DNA from 2 places in the Providencia huaxiensis genome. Region 2 is predicted to be linked to the other one. Evidence: predicted binding sites of a transcription regulator. Region 2 holds the regulator's gene; the other holds the start of a gene.
The links. Region 2 encodes CRP, which controls carbon source genes, mostly activating them, when cyclic AMP is high. Its sites were predicted from a motif close to ATGTGANNNNNNTCACAT; they were not measured.

Region 1: adhE (bifunctional acetaldehyde-CoA/alcohol dehydrogenase) is a predicted target of CRP. The motif match lies at 1,741-1,758, and genes of this name have one in related genera.

Annotation. Positions count from the first base shown of each region.
Region 1 is NZ_CP031123.2:1,663,577-1,668,972, forward strand. It holds gene CYG50_RS09340 (ABC transporter substrate-binding protein) at 1-315, opposite strand, end outside; gene CYG50_RS09345 (YchE family NAAT transporter) at 846-1,490, opposite strand; gene adhE (bifunctional acetaldehyde-CoA/alcohol dehydrogenase) at 1,975-4,680, shown strand; gene CYG50_RS09355 (thymidine kinase) at 4,879-5,396, opposite strand, start outside.
Region 2 is NZ_CP031123.2:4,164,221-4,181,262, forward strand. It holds gene licT (BglG family transcription antiterminator LicT) at 1-185, opposite strand, end outside; gene mobB (molybdopterin-guanine dinucleotide biosynthesis protein MobB) at 410-946, opposite strand; gene mobA (molybdenum cofactor guanylyltransferase MobA) at 943-1,536, opposite strand; gene CYG50_RS21025 (YihD family protein) at 1,753-2,022, shown strand; gene CYG50_RS21030 (serine/threonine protein kinase) at 2,029-3,024, shown strand; gene dsbA (thiol:disulfide interchange protein DsbA) at 3,058-3,678, shown strand; gene polA (DNA polymerase I) at 4,076-6,868, shown strand; gene spfP (small protein SpfP) at 7,205-7,252, shown strand; gene yihA (ribosome biogenesis GTP-binding protein YihA/YsxC) at 7,366-7,977, opposite strand; gene ppiA (peptidylprolyl isomerase A) at 8,300-8,872, shown strand; gene CYG50_RS21055 (aminodeoxychorismate synthase component II) at 9,321-9,896, shown strand; gene CYG50_RS21060 (aspartate aminotransferase family protein) at 10,026-11,240, shown strand; gene CYG50_RS21065 (hypothetical protein) at 11,304-12,533, opposite strand; gene crp (cAMP-activated global transcriptional regulator CRP) at 12,728-13,360, opposite strand; gene CYG50_RS21075 (OsmC family protein) at 13,716-14,117, shown strand; gene CYG50_RS21080 (phosphoribulokinase) at 14,208-15,077, opposite strand; gene CYG50_RS21085 (YheU family protein) at 15,256-15,474, opposite strand; gene CYG50_RS21090 (hydrolase) at 15,471-16,454, opposite strand; gene CYG50_RS21095 (LysE family translocator) at 16,556-17,042, shown strand, end outside.

The sequences.
Region 1 (5,396 bases), 2.1 Mb from region 2:
AGCGGTTACAGGTGAGCCATCACTCCACTTTGCATCTTCCCGCAAAGTAAAAACCCAAGAGGTGTAATTTTCATTGGTCCAATTTTTAGCAACGCCAGGAACTGCCTTACCGTCTATATCGGTATACACGAGGCCTTCTAATAAGTTTAATATCACATTGCTTTCTGGCACCCCTTCCACTTTATGGGGATCAAGAGATGTTACTTCTGAGCCATTATTAATTGTGATTACCTGTTTTACTTTTTCCGTGCCATTTGCTTGTAACGCAACAAATAATAACGAGAGCACACCATAACCAAGTGTTGATTTGAACATCCTATCCCTCACGATTCATTGATGGCGCTATAACCTCATTAGCAACCTTATTTACGCTGATATTTAAGCCCTAAGACTGTTATTTCCTTATGGGCAATCCACTTTATGACTCCAATATTCAAAACAATTAATTAACATTCGCTAGTTAAAAACTTTTGATAACTTTTAAAAATAACAGCTAAACATTATGTTTATCTTTAAATTACAATGCATTACAAAAGTATAATCATACAATACAAGATAGACCTCAAATTCGAATCCAAACATATCATTAACAAACGCCAATTAGAATAGTGAATAAATTTACGTAGCTCACAATTCCTTACTTTTTATCCCTGTTTTAGCAAAAAATGCCACATATAATTACAGGGAACATTTTTTTCATACGTGATTATTGATGACTAAAATTTTAATAAGCCAATTAAAACTACCTGAAGAGCAAAATTGATGTATGTAATACGATAGGAACTAACGATAGATATGGCTGCAAATAGGTTTAGTTTGCAGCCATAAAAAGAGAAGAAATTAGATTATAATAAGCCTGGGAATATGGCTTTAACCCCGGTCACAATAAACTCTATCCCCAGCGACATCAGTAATAGGCCCATGATACGCGTCACCACGTTGATCCCTGTTTGACCTAAGTAACGAACCAATAAAGACGCTGAACGAAATAATAACCAACAACAAAAAGCAAATGCGATACTCGTCAAGGCTAAACCTAAAAAGTTTTGCCAACCATGCCAACGAGATGACCAAACGATACAAGAACTGATTGCCCCAGGCCCTGCCATTAAGGGTAAAGCCAAAGGTACAACACCAATGCTATCCCTAACCGCAGTTTCTGTTTTTTCTTGCTTATTCTGTTTGTCTTCACCAATTTTACCGCTAATCATTGACATCGCTATTGTGACGATCAAGATCCCACCAGCAATACGGAAAGAATCAATTGAAATACCAAATAATTGCAGAATTGAGTCACCAATTAATAATGATGTACATAAAATGATAGCAACTGATGTATTTGCAATAGTATTAGTTTTATTTCTCCCTGCATTACTTTGATAGTTTGTCATACTAATAAACACAGGCAATATGCCAACTGGGTTCACAAGTGCAAACAAGCCAATAAAGAATTTTATATAACCCGATAAATCAAGTAATGCGCTACTCACCCATTCATTTCCTTAAGCAGTTCTCTTTAGAGATTCATTGATATCTTTTATGATTTTACCACCGATGTTATTAATTTCCTTGAGCAAAACAATATTTTCTTCAACTTGCTAAATTTGCTTAGCATTTAGTTAGGTATACATAAATTATCTGCACAAATTGTTTTGATAATATTAAATTAAGTAATAGATGAACAACATTTATTCAACTTGTGCATATATACACGTGCTGAAAGGAGTCAGCTTGGCGTTTTCGTGATATAGATCACTTTATTTAATTACCGTTTTGTTAATCTACTCTTAACTGATAGGCAGAGCTAATGAGGATATTAACTCAAAACTGAATAAGGTTTTTAAGCCAATAAGCGATCATGAGCAGCGTTATTATAGATAACATCTATACTTTCATCTTTAAGCATTTCCTAGTTCTATAGATGCATTTTGCTCATTGGCTTAAAAAGTTTAACATTTATCAGGAGTAATCTATATGTCCGTAACTAACGTTACCGAACTCAATGAACTCGTTGCTCGTGTCAAAAAAGCTCAACGCGAATTCGCAACTTTCTCCCAAGAGCAAGTTGATGAAATCTTTAGAGCCGCCGCCCTCGCTGCTGCTGACGCACGTATCCCCCTAGCAAAACTCGCTGTCGAAGAATCTGGAATGGGTATTATTGAAGATAAAGTGATCAAAAACCACTTTGCTTCAGAGTATATCTATAATGCGTATAAAGACGAAAAAACCTGCGGCACGCTATCTGAAGACCCAACATTTGGAACAATTACTATCGCTGAGCCGATTGGTATTATCTGTGGTATTGTTCCAACAACAAACCCAACTTCAACCGCGATTTTTAAATCACTGATTAGCTTAAAAACGCGCAACGCTATTATCTTTTCTCCGCACCCTCGCGCTAAAAATGCAACTAACCGCGCAGCACAAATCGTGCTTGATGCTGCCATTGCAGCGGGGGCACCAAAAGACATTATTGGCTGGATTGATTCCCCTTCTGTTGAGCTATCCAACGCTTTAATGCACCACCCTGATATTAACCTGATCCTAGCGACAGGTGGGCCAGGCATGGTCAAAGCAGCTTATAGCTCAGGTAAACCTGCAATTGGTGTTGGTGCTGGTAATACCCCTGTCGTTATTGATGAAACAGCGGACATTAAACGTGCCGTTGCGTCCATTTTGATGTCAAAAACATTCGACAACGGAGTTATTTGTGCTTCTGAACAATCCGTTGTGGTTGTGGATGAAATCTACAATCAAGTTCGCGAACGTTTTTCAAGCCATGGGGGCTACCTGCTACAAGGAAAAGAGCTTAAAGCGGTTCAAGATATCATCTTAAAAAATGGCAACCTAAACGCTGCTATTGTTGGTCAGCCTGCCTATAAAATTGCAGAAATGGCCGGCATTACCGTTCCAAAAACAACTAAAATCTTAATCGGTGAAGTCAAAACCATCGATGAGTCAGAACCGTTCGCACATGAAAAACTTTCACCATTATTAGCGATGTATCGTGGTAAGAATTTTGAAGATGCAGTTGCAAAAGCAGAACAATTAGTTGAAATGGGGGGGATTGGCCATACCTCTTGCTTATATACTGACCAAGATAACCAACATGATCGTGTTAACTATTTTGGCCAAAAAATGAAAACAGCGCGTATTTTAATCAATACGCCAGCGTCACAAGGTGGTATCGGTGACCTGTACAACTTTAAATTAGCCCCTTCTCTGACTCTAGGTTGTGGTTCTTGGGGTGGTAACTCCATCTCTGAAAACGTAGGTCCAAAACACCTAATCAATACCAAAACTGTGGCGAAGAGAGCTGAAAATATGTTGTGGCATAAACTTCCGAACTCAATCTACTTCCGCCGTGGTTGCCTCCCTATCGCCCTTGAAGAGATTGCAACTGACGGTGCTAAACGCGCTTTCATCGTAACTGATGGTTATCTATTCAATAATGGTTATGTTGATGAAGTGGTTAGCGTTCTCAAAAAACATCACATTGAAACAGACGTTTTCTTTGAAGTTGAGGCAGACCCAACATTAACGGTGGTTCGTAAAGGTGCAGCCCAAATGCAAGCATTCCAACCTGATGTGATCATTGCATTAGGGGGTGGTTCACCAATGGATGCGGCTAAAATCATGTGGGTTATGTACGAACACCCGGAAACTCATTTTGAAGAATTAGCATTACGTTTTATGGATATACGTAAACGTATCCACCGTTTCCCTAAAATGGGCGTTAAGGCTAAATTAGTTGCTATCACAACGACTTCGGGAACAGGTTCTGAAGTCACGCCATTTGCGGTAGTGACTGATGATAAAACAGGCCAAAAATATCCATTAGCAGACTATGCATTAACGCCAAATATGGCAATTGTTGATGCGAACTTAGTCATGAATATGCCTAAATCTTTAACGGCTTTTGGTGGTTTAGATGCGGTCACCCATGCGTTAGAAGCTTATGTTTCTGTTTTAGCTAACGAGTTTACTGATGGCCAAGCACTTAAGGCCCTGAGTCTATTAAAAGATTATTTACCAGCCAGTTACCATGAAGGGGCTAAAAACCCTGTAGCAAGAGAACGTGTCCATAACGGGGCGACACTTGCAGGTATTGCTTTTGCAAACGCATTCCTTGGTGTATGTCACTCTATGGCACATAAGCTTGGCTCAGAGTTCCACATCCCTCATGGGCTTGCTAATGCTTTGCTGATTTGTAACGTTATCCGTTTTAATGCGAATGATAACCCAACAAAACAAACTGCATTTAGCCAATACGACCGCCCTCATGCACGCCGCCAATACGCAGAAATTGCGGATCACTTAGGGCTCACTAAAGTTGGTGATCGTACTGCTGAGAAAATTGAAAAATTACTCGCATGGTTGGAGGAAATAAAAGCCGATTTAGGTATTCCTAAATCTATCCGTGAGACTGGTGTTACTGAAGCTGACTTCTTAGCTCGCGTGGATAAACTTTCTGAAGATGCATTTGATGACCAATGTACAGGTGCTAACCCTCGTTATCCTTTAATCTCTGAAATTAAACAATTATTACTGGATTCTTATTATGGTCGCGAGTTCGTTGAGCATCAAGACGCACCCGTGATTGAAAAAGAGGAAAAAAAAGCGCCTCAGAAAAAAACAGCCGTAAAAAAAGAAGCTGAAAAGAAAAGCACTAAGAAATAATGTATTAAACATTATTTAAAATAAAGGCACTGCAATAATTGCAGTGCCTTTTGTTTAGCTATTAAAAATGAGTTACTGTAAAAATACATAAAATCGATATTATATAAAACGATTCAACTCGCTGAGTTTATCTCACAGTTGGTCATAATAGGTTGATATCAGAGAGCTATTTTATTTCCTACACCAAACGATTTCCATTCATCTAAAGTGGAGTGCCTGTTTAGGTATAACACCCTCATTCATCAACTGAGCTTGTTTTATTGCTTCTGAATAGTGTTTACGACAAACAGAAATATACTTTTCATTGCCGCCTATATCGACTTGTAAGCCTTTATATACAGGTATCCCATCACTTCCTATACGTAAAACCTTACTTGCCTTACGGCCACAATAGCAGACTGTTTTTAGCTCGACTAATTTATCAGCCCAAGCAAGCAAATATTGGCTACCTTCAAATAATTGCCCCGCAAAATCAGTACGCAACCCATAACATAAAACTGGAATATCCTCGTTATCGACTATGTCACATAATTCTTCGACTTGTTTTTTTGTTAGGAACTGACACTCATCAATAAGAACACAATGCACTTTTTGTGTGCTATTTTCTTTTTTTATCAGCTCGGCCATATTTGTTGTCGCTGAGTAGAGTAACGCCTCTGCTGATAAACCGATGCGCGATGAGACTTTTCCTTGTTCAAAACGGTTATCTATCTCTG
Region 2 (17,042 bases):
AATTCACTTAATCGGTTTGTTAATTCATGGCTACGTAACTCAAAGATTTTTTCTATTTTTTTAGGATCGATAAAGTCATTAACCTTCATTTGAAAGGCGAGTCCACGCCCCATGATGACAATTTCTTGCTGTTGTTCATTTAGGGCAACGACCACATTGTTGTTTAAAATTTTTGCGATCTGCATTTTGTTTCCCCTGAAACGAAAAAAACCTGATAGCACAATGACAATTCATTGACTAATCAGGTTTTGCCTGCGTGATAAGTGCAGTAACAATCCAATAACTTAATTTTTAAATACTGTAATTAAACTTTTTGGGTTATTCAAACAGCAAAGTATGAAAATGTGAACTCACACGCTCAATTCAGCCAATCTCTTTTTTGCATGGCTAATGACGGTATCGTGCTTATTTAATTGTTTTTTGCTGCCAAGACACTTTTTTGCCACCAAGACACAATGTAATCAGCAATTTGTTCTGGGCTATTGATATCTAACTGCGGCACGTGAGTATCAATGATTTCATTACTGGCAACAGCAACCACATAGTCATCTATTAAGCCGTTTAACGGTTTACCCACCTCAGAACGGAACAAGGCAATTTTGTCGATCGTCTCATGTTTGAATCCTTCAACGAGGATCAGATCTAATGAAGCGGGATCGAAACGGCTGGCTAAATAGCGTAGATCCATGTCATTCGCGTCGGGGGTTTCAGTCATCAGTGCCCAGCGTTTTTCACTGGCAACAAGCGTTTGGTCAGCGCCAGCTTTGCGTAATTCAAAGCTGTCTTTGCCTGGTTTATCCACTTCCATGTCATGGTGAGTGTGTTTAATTAAACCAACGCGTACGTTACGCTGCTTGAGCAGAGGAATAACTTTTTTTAATAGGGTCGTTTTTCCTGTACCGCTATAAGCGGTAATTCCAAGTAGGGGTAGAGTATTTTGCTTCATGATTCTTTTTGTTGTAGCTCCCAGTTACGGCTATCTTCCAGTGTATTAAGATTCGCAAATGAACCAGACTCGGGTGAGAAAATAACGCTTTTTGCATTAACTTCATGCATAAATAGCATTAATTTACGGTCACCTCTTGCAAGGTAATCATCGAGTTGAGTTTTTAGTGAACGGTGTAATAAAGCAAATGTAGGGTGTTCTCGTTCTGCATCACAAGCGTAGCAGGCTAAATGTTTTTCTTTCTCATTAAACATTTTCTCCACTAAATTGAGAGGAAAAGCGGGAACATCGCAAGGCACAAATAGTAACCAGTCAGTTGTCACGTGGTGCAAAGCAGATTGCATTCCTGCTAATGGGCCAGAAAAATGGTTATTTAAGTCAGAAATAACGGCCAATTGGCTTTCGCTGTAACGTGCCTGATTACGGTTTGCATTGATGAGTACTTCGCCAACTTGGGGTTGTAAGCGTGCTAAAATATGTTGATAGAGCGGTTTTCCCGATAAAAGTACCAACCCTTTATCTTGCCCCCCCATTCGAGTGCCTCGGCCACCAGCGAGTATCACACCGGTTATTGACTGACGAAATGACATGTTCAATATCCCTGAATATCTTCAAGAAAATGTTTCAACATTCCTATAAAACACTTTCGAGTATAGTAATTACTAAAATTTATTCTATTTTGCTATAAAATCAATGAATATTCGTGCGTATTGCCGTTAAACTTTACGTAGATTGACAACAGTTCGCTTTTTCTCTTGTATGATTATTGGTAACTTGTATCAAATATTCGTGATAAAGGAATAAACATGAAATGCCATCGCTTAAATGAAGTTATTGAGCTTCTGCATCCTGTCTGGAAAGATAATTCAGATTTAAACTTGGTAGAATTATTGCAAAAATTAGCTGATGAAGCTGGCTTTAAAGGTAGTTTATCTGAGTTAACAGACGATGTGCTGATTTATCATTTAAAAATGCGTGGCTCGGACAGCAATGAAGCGATCCCGGGTTTAAAAAAAGATTATGAAGATGACTTTAAAACCGCTATTTTGCGTGCCCGTGGCATCATTAAAGACTAAAGCGCGATGGATGAAATAGAACATTCGAATTTCCATTTTAGTGGAATTTCCCCTGACTTAATTTTAGATGCCTTAATGGAAGTTGGGGTTTACCCCGAATCAGGGCTACTTGAATTAAATAGCTACGAAAATCGTGTTTATCAGTTCCAAGACGAAAATCGGCAACGTTATGTGGTTAAATTTTACCGTCCTGAACGTTGGAACCGCTCACAAATTCAAGAAGAGCACGATTTTACTTTAGAACTGCGAGACGAAGGGTTATCTGTAGCCGCACCTCTTGAGTTTGCAGGGCAAACGGTATTGGAATTTGGTGGGTTTATATTTGCAATTTTTCCGAGTATCGGTGGCCGGCAATATGAAACCGACAATTTGTTTCAATTAGAAAGTGTAGGCCACTTACTAGGGCGTATACACCAAATTGGTCAGCGTAAAAACTTTGCATTTCGTCCGACAATAGGTCTCGATGAATATTTGGCGCAACCCCGCCAAGTGATGGCATCAAGCCCTTTGATTGCAGAACGGTATAAAGCCCAATTTATGGCGTCTTTAGATGCATTGATTGCACAAGTAAAATTACAATGGCCTGATTCACATTCATCTATTCGCCTACAAGGTGATTGCCATCCAGGCAATATTCTATGGCGTGATGAAGCTTGGATGGTGGATTTTGATGATGCCCGAAACGGGCCTGCAATCCAAGACCTCTGGATGCTGCTTAATGGTTCTCGTCAAGATCAAGTCATTCAATTGGATACGTTATTAGAAACGTATAATGAGTTTTGTGATTTTGATGTAAAACAGCTGAAGCTTATTGAACCTCTTAGAGCAATGCGCATGGTACATTACCTCGGGTGGGTTATCCGCCGTTGGCAAGACCCTGCGTTCCCTCGAGCATTTTCATGGCTACAAGCTGATGATTTTTGGCAAAAACAATCGCTCGAATTTAATCAACAAATTGAACGGTTGCAAGACGCCCCTTTGCAGTTAACCCCTCAGTTTTAACTTTTAAGTTTTTGTTTTTGGAGAATGTAGTCTATGAAAAAAATTATGTTGGCTTTGCTTGGTATTGCCATGTCTTTTAGTGCTGCAGCGGCAAACTACACGGAAGGTAAAGAGTATACTGATGTTAAAGCTGTACCAAATTTACCTCAAGTTCTGGAGTTCTTCTCATTTTATTGCCCACACTGTTATCAATTTGAGAGTGTGTATAAAGTGCCTCAAACAGTAGAGAAAAACTTGCCAGAAGGCGTGAAGATGGAACGCTATCACGTTGACTTTCTTGGTCCTTTAGGCGCTGATTTAACTCAAGCTTGGGCCGTTGCGATTGTCCTGAAAGCAGAAGACAAAGTCACACCTATCCTGTTTGAAGGTATCCAAAAAACGCAAACTATTAACAGTAAAGCCGATATCCGTAATGCCTTTATCAAAGCAGGTATTTCTGGTGAAGAGTATGATGCAGCGTTAAATAGCTTCGTTGTGAAATCTATCGTTGCGAAACAGCAAAATGCAGCGCAAGACTTAAAACTGCGTGGTGTTCCTGCACTATTTGTTGATGGTAAATACCAAATTCGCAATAACGGTATCTCAGTTGATAACGCAGCTGACTACGGTAAAGAGTTCTCTAATGTTGTGAACTTCTTAGTAAATAAAAAATAATCGTAAATAGACGGTGGTATACTCGCCATCGTCTCTTTTTTCTATTAATATCCACAATTCAAAGACTTTCTCTCACCTGTATTAAACCCATTCAATTTTGTGCTAACCCTTTGATTTTACTTTTCTGTTTATATTGTTAATAGTCATATTACTTATTGAATTTACTGAGTAACACAAATTTACACACAAGCTTATCCACAGGATGTTAGTCAGATACTTAGTTAATCGGTGTGATTAATTTTAATTAACTGTAATCAATGGGGTACTTATAACAGTGGATGATTTGGTGTGTTTTTAATTATCTAACTAAGCAGAATATAAAACTTGGGATGTATCTGAGGCCACATTATGGCATCCTATTAGTATTCGTTCCTGACTAAAAAGATGATGACAGATTATGGCTCAGATTGCAGAAAACCCCCTTATTTTGGTTGATGGTTCTTCTTACCTATACCGTGCTTATCATGCATTCCCTCCACTGACCAATAGTGCTGGTGAGCCTACTGGGGCAATGTATGGCGTGCTTAATATGCTACGCAGTTTAGTTATGCAGTATAAACCTAGCCATGTAGCGGTTGTCTTTGATGCGAAGGGAAAAACATTTCGTGATGAATTGTTTGAAAGCTATAAGTCTCATCGCCCACCCATGCCTGATGATTTACGCGCTCAAATCGCCCCATTACATGAGATGGTTGAAGCGATGGGGTTGCCTTTACTTGTAGTTTCAGGCGTAGAGGCTGATGACGTTATCGGGACATTAGCCTGTGAAGCAAGCCGAAAAGGTATGCCTGTGTTAATCAGTACGGGCGATAAAGATATGGCGCAATTAGTTGAGCCTAATATTACGCTAATCAATACCATGAATAACACTATTCTAGGGCCTGATGAAGTTAAAGAAAAATACGGAGTTCCCCCTGAACTTATCATCGACTTTTTAGCATTAATGGGAGATTCATCAGACAACATTCCAGGCGTGCCTGGTGTTGGTGAAAAAACAGCACTCGCCTTGCTCCAAGGCATTGGTAGCTTAGAAGCAATTTATCGTGATCTTGACGCGATTGCCCCATTAGGCTTTAGAGGTTCTAAAACGTTAGCCCCTAAAATGGCGGAAAACCGTGAATTGGCTTTTTTATCCTATCAACTCGCGACGATCAAAACCGATGTGGAACTTGATAAAGCTTGTGAAGAGCTGCAAGTTGCTCAGCCTGATGTGGATAAACTGCATCAATTATTCAGCCGTTATGAATTTAAACGTTGGTTAACTGATGTTGAGAATGGGACTTGGATGGAGGGGAAAGGCGCAAGTACAAAAGCAAGCCCAACACCAGCAGCGTCACCGGTGAAGTCATCGAGCCCAGCAGTCCCAACATTGAGTGCTGAAAATTACCAAACGATTTTGGAAAAAGCCGATTTAGAGCAGTGGGTTGAAAAGTTGAGCAAAGCACCATTATTTGCTTTTGATACTGAGACGGACAGCTTAGATACTCAGGAAGCCCGTTTAGTGGGGATGTCATTTGCAATTGAGCCGGGGCATGCCGCTTATTTGCCATTAGGTCACGACTATTTGGATGCGCCAGTACAACTTCCTCTGGAAGAAGTTTTGGAAGTTATGAAGCCTTTACTTGAGAGTGAAAAAATCCTCAAAATTGGCCAAAATTTGAAATATGACGCAGAAATTCTTGAAAATTATGGCATTGAATTAAAAGGTATTGGTTATGACACAATGCTGGAGTCATATGTGTTAAACAGTGTTGCGGGGATGGGACGCCATGATATGGACAGCTTGGCCGACCGCCATCTGAACCATAAAACCGTGAGCTTTGAAGAAATCGCGGGTAAGGGCAAAAAACAGCTGACATTTAACCAAATTGCTTTAGAGCAAGCCGCTAATTATGCGGCGGAAGATGCAGATGTCACGTTATTACTGCATCAAGCGTTATATCCACAACTAGAGGCTGAACCTAAGCTTAATCACATTTTCCAAAATATTGAAATGCCACTTGTGCCTGTGTTAGTCCGAATGGAGCGTAAAGGCGTTTTAATTGACGCAAACGTGCTTGCTGCGCAGTCGAAAGTGATTACTGCCCGTTTAGCTGAATTGGAAAAAGAGGCTTTTGAACTTGCAGGGGAAGAGTTTAACCTCGCTTCACCAAAGCAATTGCAAACGATTTTATTCGAAAAATTACAACTGCCAGTGATAAAGAAAACGCCAAGTGGGGCTGCGTCGACTAATGAAGAAGTGCTTGAAGAATTAGCGCTGAACCATGCATTGCCAAAATTGTTACTCGAGCACCGTAGTTTAGCCAAATTAAAATCCACGTATACGGATAAACTCCCTCTAATGATTAGCCCGCGGACTCAGCGTGTTCATACTTCTTATCACCAAGCTGTCACAGCAACAGGGCGTTTGTCTTCTCGGGATCCTAACCTACAAAACATTCCAGTGAGAACTGAAGAAGGGCGTCGTATCCGCCAAGCCTTTATTGCGCGTGAAGGCTACAAAGTGATGGCAGCGGACTATTCACAAATTGAATTACGTATTATGGCGCATTTATCCCAAGATAAGGGCCTATTAACCGCGTTTGCTGAAGGGAAAGATATCCATAAGGCGACGGCCGCTGAAGTCTTTGGTGTGCCACTGGAACAAGTTACTAGCGATCAACGTCGAAGTGCCAAGGCGATTAACTTTGGGCTTATCTATGGCATGAGCGCATTTGGTTTAGCACGCCAATTGGGGATCCCTCGTGGTGAAGCTCAGCGCTATATGGATCTCTACTTTGAACGCTACCCAGGTGTATTGCGTTATATGGAAAACACACGCTTACAGGCTTCCGAACAAGGCTATGTTGAAACACTTGAAGGTCGTCGCTTATATTTAGCGGATATTAAGTCAAGTAATGGGATGCGTCGTAAGGCAGCAGAACGCGAAGCAATCAACGCACCAATGCAAGGAACCGCAGCGGACATCATTAAAAAAGCCATGATTGCCGTTGATAATTGGTTGCAAACGGAAAAACCACATGCAGACATGCTAATGCAAGTTCACGATGAATTAGTCTTTGAGGTCAAAGAGTCAGAATTAGAGCGTGTCCAAGCTCAAGTTCAGTCATTAATGGAACAAAGTATGAAACTCGATGTACCATTAAAAGTGGATGTAGGAATTGGTGATAACTGGGATGAAGCTCATTAATTTTTAACCATATTGAATATACAAACCTCCAAGACGTCATTGGAGGTTTTTTATGTTCAGCAAAGGCATAACAGATAATTATGCATTTGAAATTATTTACTAGAAATTTAATCTAACTCTGCAATAAATCAATTATTTTTGTGATGACAGTCAAGAAAATGATTAACATTTTTATGCGACATACATCACATAAATATGTAATTAAAATCCGTTTTTTAGCTCATTCTATTCATATTTCCGTGCTGAATCGTAGAAAGCTTTGAAAAAAAATTACAAAAAGGCTTTTTTTCGAGCGAAAAATAAAGTACATTAATAGGCGTAGGGTACAGAGGTAAGATGTTCTATCTTTCAGACCTTTTACTTCACGTAATCGGATTTAGCTGAATATTAGCTGCTCCAGTCAAAGTTTTTTGACTGGAGCATTTTTTTATCTAAAATTCAGAGAATTAGAAGATATAAGGCTGTAATGAGCCATTTCTGGCTCACAATAAGAGAAATCAAGCAGGTGTGTTATACCAGCTATCTAGCTTAATGCGGAGTTTATCAACACCAATCTTTTTCAGCGCTGAAAAGTATTCCACTTCAATATCCCCTTCAAGTGGAGCAAGTGCTTGGCGAACTTCCGTTAACTGTTTCTTTCTTGCACCAGAGGCAAGTTTGTCTGCTTTAGTGAGCAAAACTAAAACGGGTACATTCATTGCAACAGACCATTCAATCATTTGCATATCGAGGTCTTTTAATGGATGGCGAATATCCATTAATACAACAAGCCCCTTAATACATTCTCTCTTTTGGAGATATTCCCCGAGTGCTTGTTGCCATTTACGTTTCATTTCTTCAGGAACTTCGGCATAACCATATCCCGGAAGGTCAACAAGGCGAACGCCTTCCTCAACTTCAAATAGGTTGATTAGCTGAGTTCTTCCTGGTGTTTTACTGGTACGTGCTAAGCTTTTTTGCTGTGTTAATGCATTCAATGCACTGGATTTCCCCGCATTAGAGCGGCCAGCAAAAGCCACCTCAATTCCGGTATCTTTAGGTAGATGACGGATATCGGGTGCACTGATGACAAATTTTGCCATCTGGTAGTTATGATTTTTAATTGCCATTTGTCGTTCTCCCTGAGTTAGCCTCAAAAGGCTCGGGGATTATAGCTTTGCTTAGCGCTTCACGACAACTCGAAATATCCTCTCAGCCACTTTTCCTTTTGAGGACGGTCTTATTTTTATGTGTTGTGTGCGATGAAATGGCAATAATAGAGAAATAGCCATTATTCATGACGTCTTTTACTGAAATTGGTCTAGAATTTAGCGTATTTAGTGTGTTTCTATTTTTTGGCGTAAATATAGGTAAATCTTCAGCATTCTTGTTGGCTTCACTCTAGAATTGCTAGATTGCAGTTGTAATGAGCTATAACGAAAGGGATCTTACATGTTAAAACGAATTTTTGTGCCACTTTTGGCCGTCTGCGCAATGAGCGCATCTTCTCTTGCATTATCTGCGGGTGAGACTTATATCAAATTAGTCACGTCAGCGGGTGATATCGAATTAGAACTGAATAGCAAAAAAGCCCCTGTTACGACAGAAAACTTCGTTCAGTATGTTAATGAAGGTTATTACAACGGAACCACTTTCCACCGTGTTATTCCTGGATTTATGATCCAAGGCGGTGCGTTTGATAAAGATTTACAACAAAAACAAACCCGTGCACCGATTAAAAACGAAGCGGATAACGGCTTACGTAACTTGCGCGGTACTATCTCAATGGCGCGTACAGCGAATAAAGACAGTGCGACGAGCCAATTTTTCATCAATGTTGCAGATAATGCTTTCTTAGATCACGGCCAACGTGATTTTGGTTACGCTGTATTTGGTAAAGTGGTGAAAGGGATGGATGTTGCAGATAAAATCTCTAAAGTAAAAACGGAAAACGTGGGGCCATATCAGAATGTCCCGGTTGACCCTATTACAATCATTTCTGCTGAAGTGATTAAAAAACCATAGTGATCAAAATGGTAGCGATCAAAAACGGTAGTGATTAAAAACTATCGTGTCGAATACAGTGGGTAGGTTGCTTTAACGTGCCCACTTTTATAAAAAACAACGTTTTCACTCCCCCTTTGAGTTTCCCTTCATTAACAGCCTTAGCTAAAATGTGTCAGCTTCTACTCATTTTTAATAACCTTTTATTTCGTTGTATTTAAAGTAAATCTTAATCAAAATACCGGTTTGTTATAGGGATGTAAATATAATTCCATGATTTTTATATGGAAACTTATCTCCGATAAAAAACAATCATTGACTTAAATAGGCTATTTTCCTGCTTTGGCTGTGCTATGATAGCCGCCCTTATTATTTTTATGGTGTTTTAATCATCGTTCTGATTGCCAACACGATAAAAATATGCATAAGAATTAATACATAATGATAAAAATCAGTCGGATAGGCTAATATGCTTCTACTTATTGATAATTACGATTCATTTACTTACAACTTATACCAATACTTTTGTGAGTTAGGGACTGAAGTTGTTGTAAAACGTAATGATGAAATTACCATCGAAGAAATTGAACAGCTTTCGCCTACACATCTTGTGATTTCACCTGGGCCATGTACACCGGATGAGGCTGGCATCTCCCTTGAGGCGATCAAATACTTTGCAGGTAAACTACCTATTTTAGGCATTTGCTTAGGGCATCAAGCGATTGGGCAAGCTTTTGGTGCATCAGTCGTTAAAGCACGAGAAGTTATGCACGGTAAAACCTCCGCTATCCACCATAACCATCAAGGTGTATTCAAGGGCTTGAACCGCCCCTTGACAGTGACACGCTACCATTCTCTGGTGATTGCGGCAGAGACGCTTCCTGTTTCTTTTGATGTATCAGCGTGGTCACTGAATAATGGTGATGTTGATGAAATCATGGGAATACGGCACAAAACCTTGCCTATAGAGGGCGTTCAGTTCCATCCTGAAAGCATTCTGAGTGAACAAGGTCATGAATTACTCAATAATTTTCTGAAATATTAATTTAGAAATATCGTTCAGAATAAATTAATTATGCATATTATGCCCTTTGCTATTGCTCTTTTTTGATTTTTTATTCATATTTAATGCTTATGTTTTCATTTTCGCATTAAATAAGAGCAGGTGAGGGGTATGTCAGAGCAACCAGTAGTAAATCGGCAGACTTTTGATCAAGTTATGTTGCCTATTTTTTCGCCGGCGGAATTTATTCCAGTTAAAGGCGAAGGGAGCCGCGTTTGGGATCAGCAAGGTAAAGAATATATTGATTTTGCCGGTGGGATCGCTGTTCTTGCTTTGGGGCATTGCCACCCTAGTTTGGTGTCGGCTGTGCGTGAACAAAGCGAAAAGCTATGGCATGTCAGTAATATTTTCACCAACGAGCAGGCGCTGAAGTTAGCACAAAAGCTCACGAATGCGACATTTGCTGACCGTGCATTTTTTGTGAATTCCGGCTCAGAAGCTAACGAAGCCGCGTTTAAATTAGCGCGTCGCTACGCTATCACCAAATATAACCCATATAAAACGAAGATTATTGCTTTTAAACAAGCTTTTCATGGGCGCACATTATTTACCGTTTCGGTTGGTGGGCAAGCGAAATATGCAGATGGCTTTGGGCCAAAACCCGCGGATATTATTCATGTGCCTTTTAATGACCTTGATGCAGTCAAAGCGGTGATTGATGAAAATACCTGTGCAGTGGTGTTAGAGCCCGTACAAGGGGAAGGTGGTGTAACCGCAGCAACATCAGAATTTCTGCAAGGAGTTCGTAAGCTGTGTGACGACAATAACGCACTACTCATTTTTGACGAAGTACAAAGCGGTATGGGGCGTACAGGCAAACTATTTTCTTATATGCATTACAACGTTGTGCCTGATATTTTAACCACGGCAAAAGCATTGGGTGGCGGTTTTCCTATCAGTGCAATGATCACCACTGAAGAAGTGGCAAAAACCATGGAAGTGGGGGCGCACGGTACGACTTATGGTGGCAATCCATTAGCTTGTGCGGTGGGGAATGCGGCATTTGATATTATTAATACTGAAGAAGTGTTAAGTGGTGTCGAAAAGCGTCGTGAATTATTTGTTGCTCATTTAAATAAACTTAACGATAAATACCACATCTTTTCTGAGATCAGAGGAATGGGGTTATTAATCGGCGCGGAGTTAGACGGAAAACTATTAAACCGTTCGAAAGATATTTTGCAAGCCAGTGCTGTAGAAGGTCTGATGATGCTCAATGCTGGCACGAATGTTTTACGTTTTACGCCTTCACTGATTATTTCTGAGGAAGAAATTAATAGTGGGATGGCGAAATTAGAAACGGCTATTGGTAAGTTATTGGGTTAAATTGTAGAGTAAAGTTGCAGAGGCATTTTGCCTCTGCAATAAACATTTTATTGATTAAATTTTTTACTTTTTTACGATACTTTGTTGAGCTTCTAATACTAATTGTTCAATTTTTTTTTCATGTGTTGAAGTCATAACAGCCATTTCTTGGTATTCTCTTTTCAGAGCTTTCAGCCCAGCTATTTGTCTATCAAGATGATTTATTTTTTCAATTTTAATTGAGTTATTTATTTTATTTCGACGAGAAGGATGAATATAGCCTGTTGAACTATTTCCTTTGGCTAATTTGTCCATTTTTTCTGCCTGTGTTTGTTTTAGCTTTCTAGCTATCCTATTTTTTTCTTTTTTAGGTAGTCTGGTTTCGTTCGCTTTATTATCTGTAATTTCATTTTTATTTAGATTACTGAAATTTTCACTTATTAATCTAATGTTTTTATTTTTCTCTTGATGTGGAAAGTCATCTGAAAAGCACACTGAATTACCTAAAGAGGGATTGCTATCTGATTGATAACCAGAGGAATTAGAGTTTAAGCTCTCATTGCTCGAATGAAAGTTAGTAAGATGGAGAATTTTTTTAAAACTATCGTGGCTTAAGCCAAAATTTAAATTTTCATAACTTGGATACGCTGATTCATCTAATGTACCCAAAAAGTAGCTTGGTTCTTCGGTGTAGCTATCCCATTCTAAGTCAATGCACTCTGTTTCTTTATTGTTTTTTTGCATGATGATACTGTTAGCGTCTTTATTATTATAAAATCTAACATGATAGATATCTTCATTTCTTGGTATTGTTTTATTTTTGATAATTAAACTTTGAATTTTGCTAGTAGATTTTATTTTTTCAATAGACTCATGGAAAAAGTGTTTTAACTTATTGATACCGAAATCTTTAACTAAAAAATTTTTTTTGGTAGTATTAATTAACTCTGCATTAGAGTTGCTAGTTTTCATAGGAGTATTTTCCAGTTTAATATTTTTTGTTGAATTATTTTCTGTTGTAATATTATTTTTAAAGACATTTGATGGGGAAACCAAATATTCCTCTTGATAAATATAGGGAATTTTGATTTTTCCAACAGGTTGTGAATAAGGGAGTTGGCTTAGCTCGGGTTGTTCTCTCTTGTAAAACTCACAAGTTTTAATAGCGAGATTTACTTTCTTATAACCTCCTGTATTTAATGGATTAATAATATTTAACCCTTCAATAAATGAAAGGTTTTTGGATGTAATTTTTTTATTATCCATATAATTAGGTGAACTTTTTATATTATTTACTTTAGTATTTAACTCCACGACTAATAATCTCCTAGTAATAGTTTTGTTACCATTATCTTAGTGTGATCATTAGCTAGAAAAATATAAAGAAACGACACTCATTAATGAAAGTATATAAATAGGCTATGGATAAGAAAAAATAACGTTATACCAGAGGTATAACGTTATTTTAAATTGCATGCCTCGCCAAGAGAGCGAGGCTGAAAGGTTAATTAACGAGTGCCGTAAACAACAATGGTTTTACCATGTGCAGAGATCAGGTTTTGGTCTTCTAACATTTTTAAAATACGACCAACTGTTTCACGGGAACAACCTACGATTTGGCCTATTTCCTGACGAGTGATTTTGATTTGCATACCGTCTGGATGTGTCATTGCATCGGGTTGTTTGGCTAAATTTAATAGCGTTTGAGCAATACGGCCAGTAACGTCCAAGAATGCAAGGTTACCGACTTTCTCAGATGTTGTTTGTAGGCGGCTAGCCATTTGCGCAGAAAGGCGCATTAAAATATCAGGGTTTACCTGAATCAATTGACGGAATTTTTTATATGAAATTTCAGCAACTTCGCAGGCGACTTTTGCTCTAACCCACGCAGTGCGTTCTTGCCCTTCTTCAAATAACCCAAGCTCACCAATGAAATCCCCTTGATTCAGGTAAGAGAGGATCATTTCTTTGCCTTCTTCATCTTTAATTAAAACAGCCACCGAACCTTTAACGATATAGTAAAGGGTTTCTGCTTTCTCACCCTGATGGATAAGAGTGCTCTTGGATGGATATTTATGAATATGGCAGTGTGACAAAAACCATTCAAGAGTAGGGTCTGTTTGTGGCTTGCCGAGAACCATTAGCGTTATCCTCTGTATGTTATTGCAGCCATTCGGAAAAACGTCTAGAAAGGCTGGCTTTAAAGTCACTAGCTTAGCATATTAATTTGCCTTATATACCTTTAAATAATCAAGAGGCTGATTACTTCAGCGCTTTTGATTGCTTTTGGTAACGCAAATTGATATCAACACTATAATATGATCAATTAAACCGTTGAGTTTTGATCTTAATCCTATCAACTAAGTATTGTTTGTAGCATATCCAATACAGAAAGTCTTCCCTGTATCGCTTCAGCCAAATAAAGTTGATATAACATTCATTGTATCTATGGAACAATGTAGCCTTTAAATCGATTTCATTTCAAGGGGAAATACAATGGAAGCAAGAGTAAAGTGGGTTGAAGGACTTTCTTTTTTAGGGGAGTCAGCGTCTGGGCACCAAGTGATGATGGATGGCAATGCGGGCGATAAAGCGCCAAGTCCAATGGAAATGGTGCTAATGGCGGCCGGCGGCTGTAGCGCGATTGATGTCGTTTCGATTTTACAAAAGGGCCGTTACGATGTTACTGATTGTGAAGTTAAATTAACCTCACAGCGCCGTGAAGAAGCCCCGCGTTATTTTGTGAAAATCCATTTGCATTTTATTGTAACTGGGAATGAATTAACGGAAAAAGCGGTCGAACGTGCTGTTCAACTTTCTGCTGAAAAATATTGCTCAGTGGCATTGATGTTAGAGAAAACCGTTGAAGTCACACACAGCTTTGAAATAAAAAACTAAAAATAAATTTAATTTTTACTAATATATTTGAATTGAAAGATGCTTATCTTAATTAATGATAAGCATCTTGTTTATTAATCAAAAAATAATTTAATTGTTGTTCTTTTGATTAATTAATTTTTCGACTATTGGTGCCATAATTAATTCCATTGCTAACCCCAATTTCCCTCCTGGAACGACAATTGTATTCATTGCGGAAATAAATGAGCCAGATATCATTGATAGCAAATAGGGGAAATCAATTTGTTCTAGCCCACGAAAACGGATCACAATAAAGCTTTCGTCTTGTGACGGAATCGCTTTTGCTGAGAATGGGTTAGATGTGTCTACCGTTGGAACACGTTGGAAATTGATGTGAGTGCGAGAGAATTGTGGCGTGATGTAATTAATATAGTCCCCCATAGAACGCACAACCGAGTCCATGACTGCTTCGCGAGAGTGCCCTCGCTCTGTGGTATCGCGGATCAATTTTTGGATCCATTCTAAGTTGACAATAGGGACAACACCGACAAGCAAATCAACATGTTGTGCAACATTATGTTCTGGAGTAACAACACCCCCATGCAGCCCCTCATAAAATAAAATATCTGTTTTGTCTGGCAGCGGTTCCCAAGGGGTGAATGTCCCAGGTTGCAAGCCATAAGGTACCGCTTCATCATAAGTATGTAGATATTTACGGGACTGCCCACAGCCGGTTTTTGCGTAGTCGACTAAGGTTTGTTCAAGCAAAGCAAAATCATTCGCTTCGGGGCCAAAATAACTGATGTGCCGCCCTTGTTCTCTGGCTTTACGGATAGCCATATCCATTTCAGGACGTGTATAGCGGTGAAAGCTATCCCCTTCCAGTGTTGCCGGTTGGATATTTAATTGGTGAAAAACTTTACGAAATGCTTGGCTAGTTGAGGTTGTGCCAGCACCGCTTGAACCGGTGATGGCTATGATTGGGTGCTTTTTGGACATCGCAGACTCCCTGTGTTGCGCTAATAAGCACTATTTTAATCAACAGTGCATGAAGCGGATTAACGGGTGTTAGAGTTATGAGCCTTATTTGATAGTTTTACAACATGGTTGCGTTAGAAAACACCCAACTTAATTTATGGTAGATGATGACGTCAAAATGAACCACGGAATAAAAATATCATAAAGAAAAACTTCCCTTAGGCATGAAATTAACCGATTCATGCAATTCAGACCAGACTAGCACAATTTCACCAGAAACTAACTGCCGTTTCACATCGTTAACCTTATCTTGCAAGCTTTTTTCATGGGAGCCATAGTCTGTCCCTTCTCGTAAAACATAGCTTTCAATCAGATTTTCCAATGTTTCAGGGGCAAGTTCTTGCCATGGAACAATCACATTATTTCCTTATTTAAATAAGGCATTAACCATTGGGGAATGCGGGTTTCTAACCACATTTGCGGTTTTCTCAAGGTACCGCTCACAAAGCCTACGTGTCCGCCATGTTCCGTCATTTGGTATTCCACATTGTGGGGTAAAAATGATAAATCAGGCACAACTTCAGGTGCCATAAATGGATCATCTTTGGCGTGAATAATTAACGTTGGTTTAGTGATATAAGCTAATTTGGGCAATGCACTGCATTTTTGATAATAATCGGTAGCATCATCAAACCCATGAATACGCGCAGTAATCACATCATCAAACTCACGGATCCGCTTAAGCTGCTTCAATTGCAGTAGGTTTAAAGGGAGTGATCCCGGGTAGCGCACTAATTTACGCGTTGCATTACGTTTTAAGCCATTTAGTAAATAGCGTTGATAGAATTGAGATATCCCTTTTTCCATTCGCAAAGAACAGGCTTCCAACATCAAAGGGGCAGAAACAACAACACCCGCATCGATATCTGCATTTTGCCCACTTTCAGCGAGATAGCAGGCTAACATATTGCCCCCAAGAGAATAACCAACAGCTGCGGTTGGTGCATCCCCAAAGGTCTTTTTTAGCCAACGGAGGAAATAGCGGGCGTCATTTGTTTCGCCTGAATGGTAAATTCGCTGCTGGCGATTTGGCTCACCGCTACAACCTCTAAAGTGCATCACCACACCCAACCAACCGTTATTTTGGGCAGCTTCTAGCATCCCGTGGGCATAAGGGCTCTTAAAATTCCCTTCTAGGCCATGGAATATCACTAAACGTGGCTTGTGCGCCGCTAGCTCAGGTTTTTCGCTCCAAGCGAGATCGATAAAATCGCCATCTGGCAATTCAAGGCGCTGCCATATCGGTTTGATTTTCGGTGTTCTACGGAAAATCCTTGGCAGTAATGTTTGGAGGTGTGGATTTTTAGCCCAACTTATTGGACGAAAGTTTTCTGACATAGCCTTATTTTTATTTAATGGAGACTCTTGTGAGTCACATAACATACTGTTATTTTTTTGTGATGCAAGTAAACAAATTTGAGTTTGAGGCTAAATTATAAATGACATTGGGGCTGGTTTTTTCTCTTTTTACGTTTTTATTCATTGCTGCAGTCACTCCCGGCCCTAACAATATGTTGCTAACGTCAAGTGCAGCAAACTACGGTTTTCGCCATACGATAACATTATGCTTTGGTATTATGTTAGGCATGCAATCCATACTTTATCTTTCTGCATTCGGTATTGCTGCACTTTTACTGCTTTATCCCGCCATTCATATCGCATTAAAAATTGCTGGGAGCTTGTATTTACTTTGGCTCGCATGGAAAACCGCCACCGCTAATTATGCACCACTTAAGACCAATAGCGAAGTCGCGAAAAGCGTGACTTGGTATCAAGGGGGCTTATTGCAATTTTTAAACCCAAAAGCGTGGATGATGGGTTTAGGTGCTGTAGGGGGATTTAGCCTCCCCGGTGAGTTATTTACTCAATCAATTTTAATAATGAGTGTTGCCTTTGTGATCGTGAATTTGCTGGCTGGCCTGATTT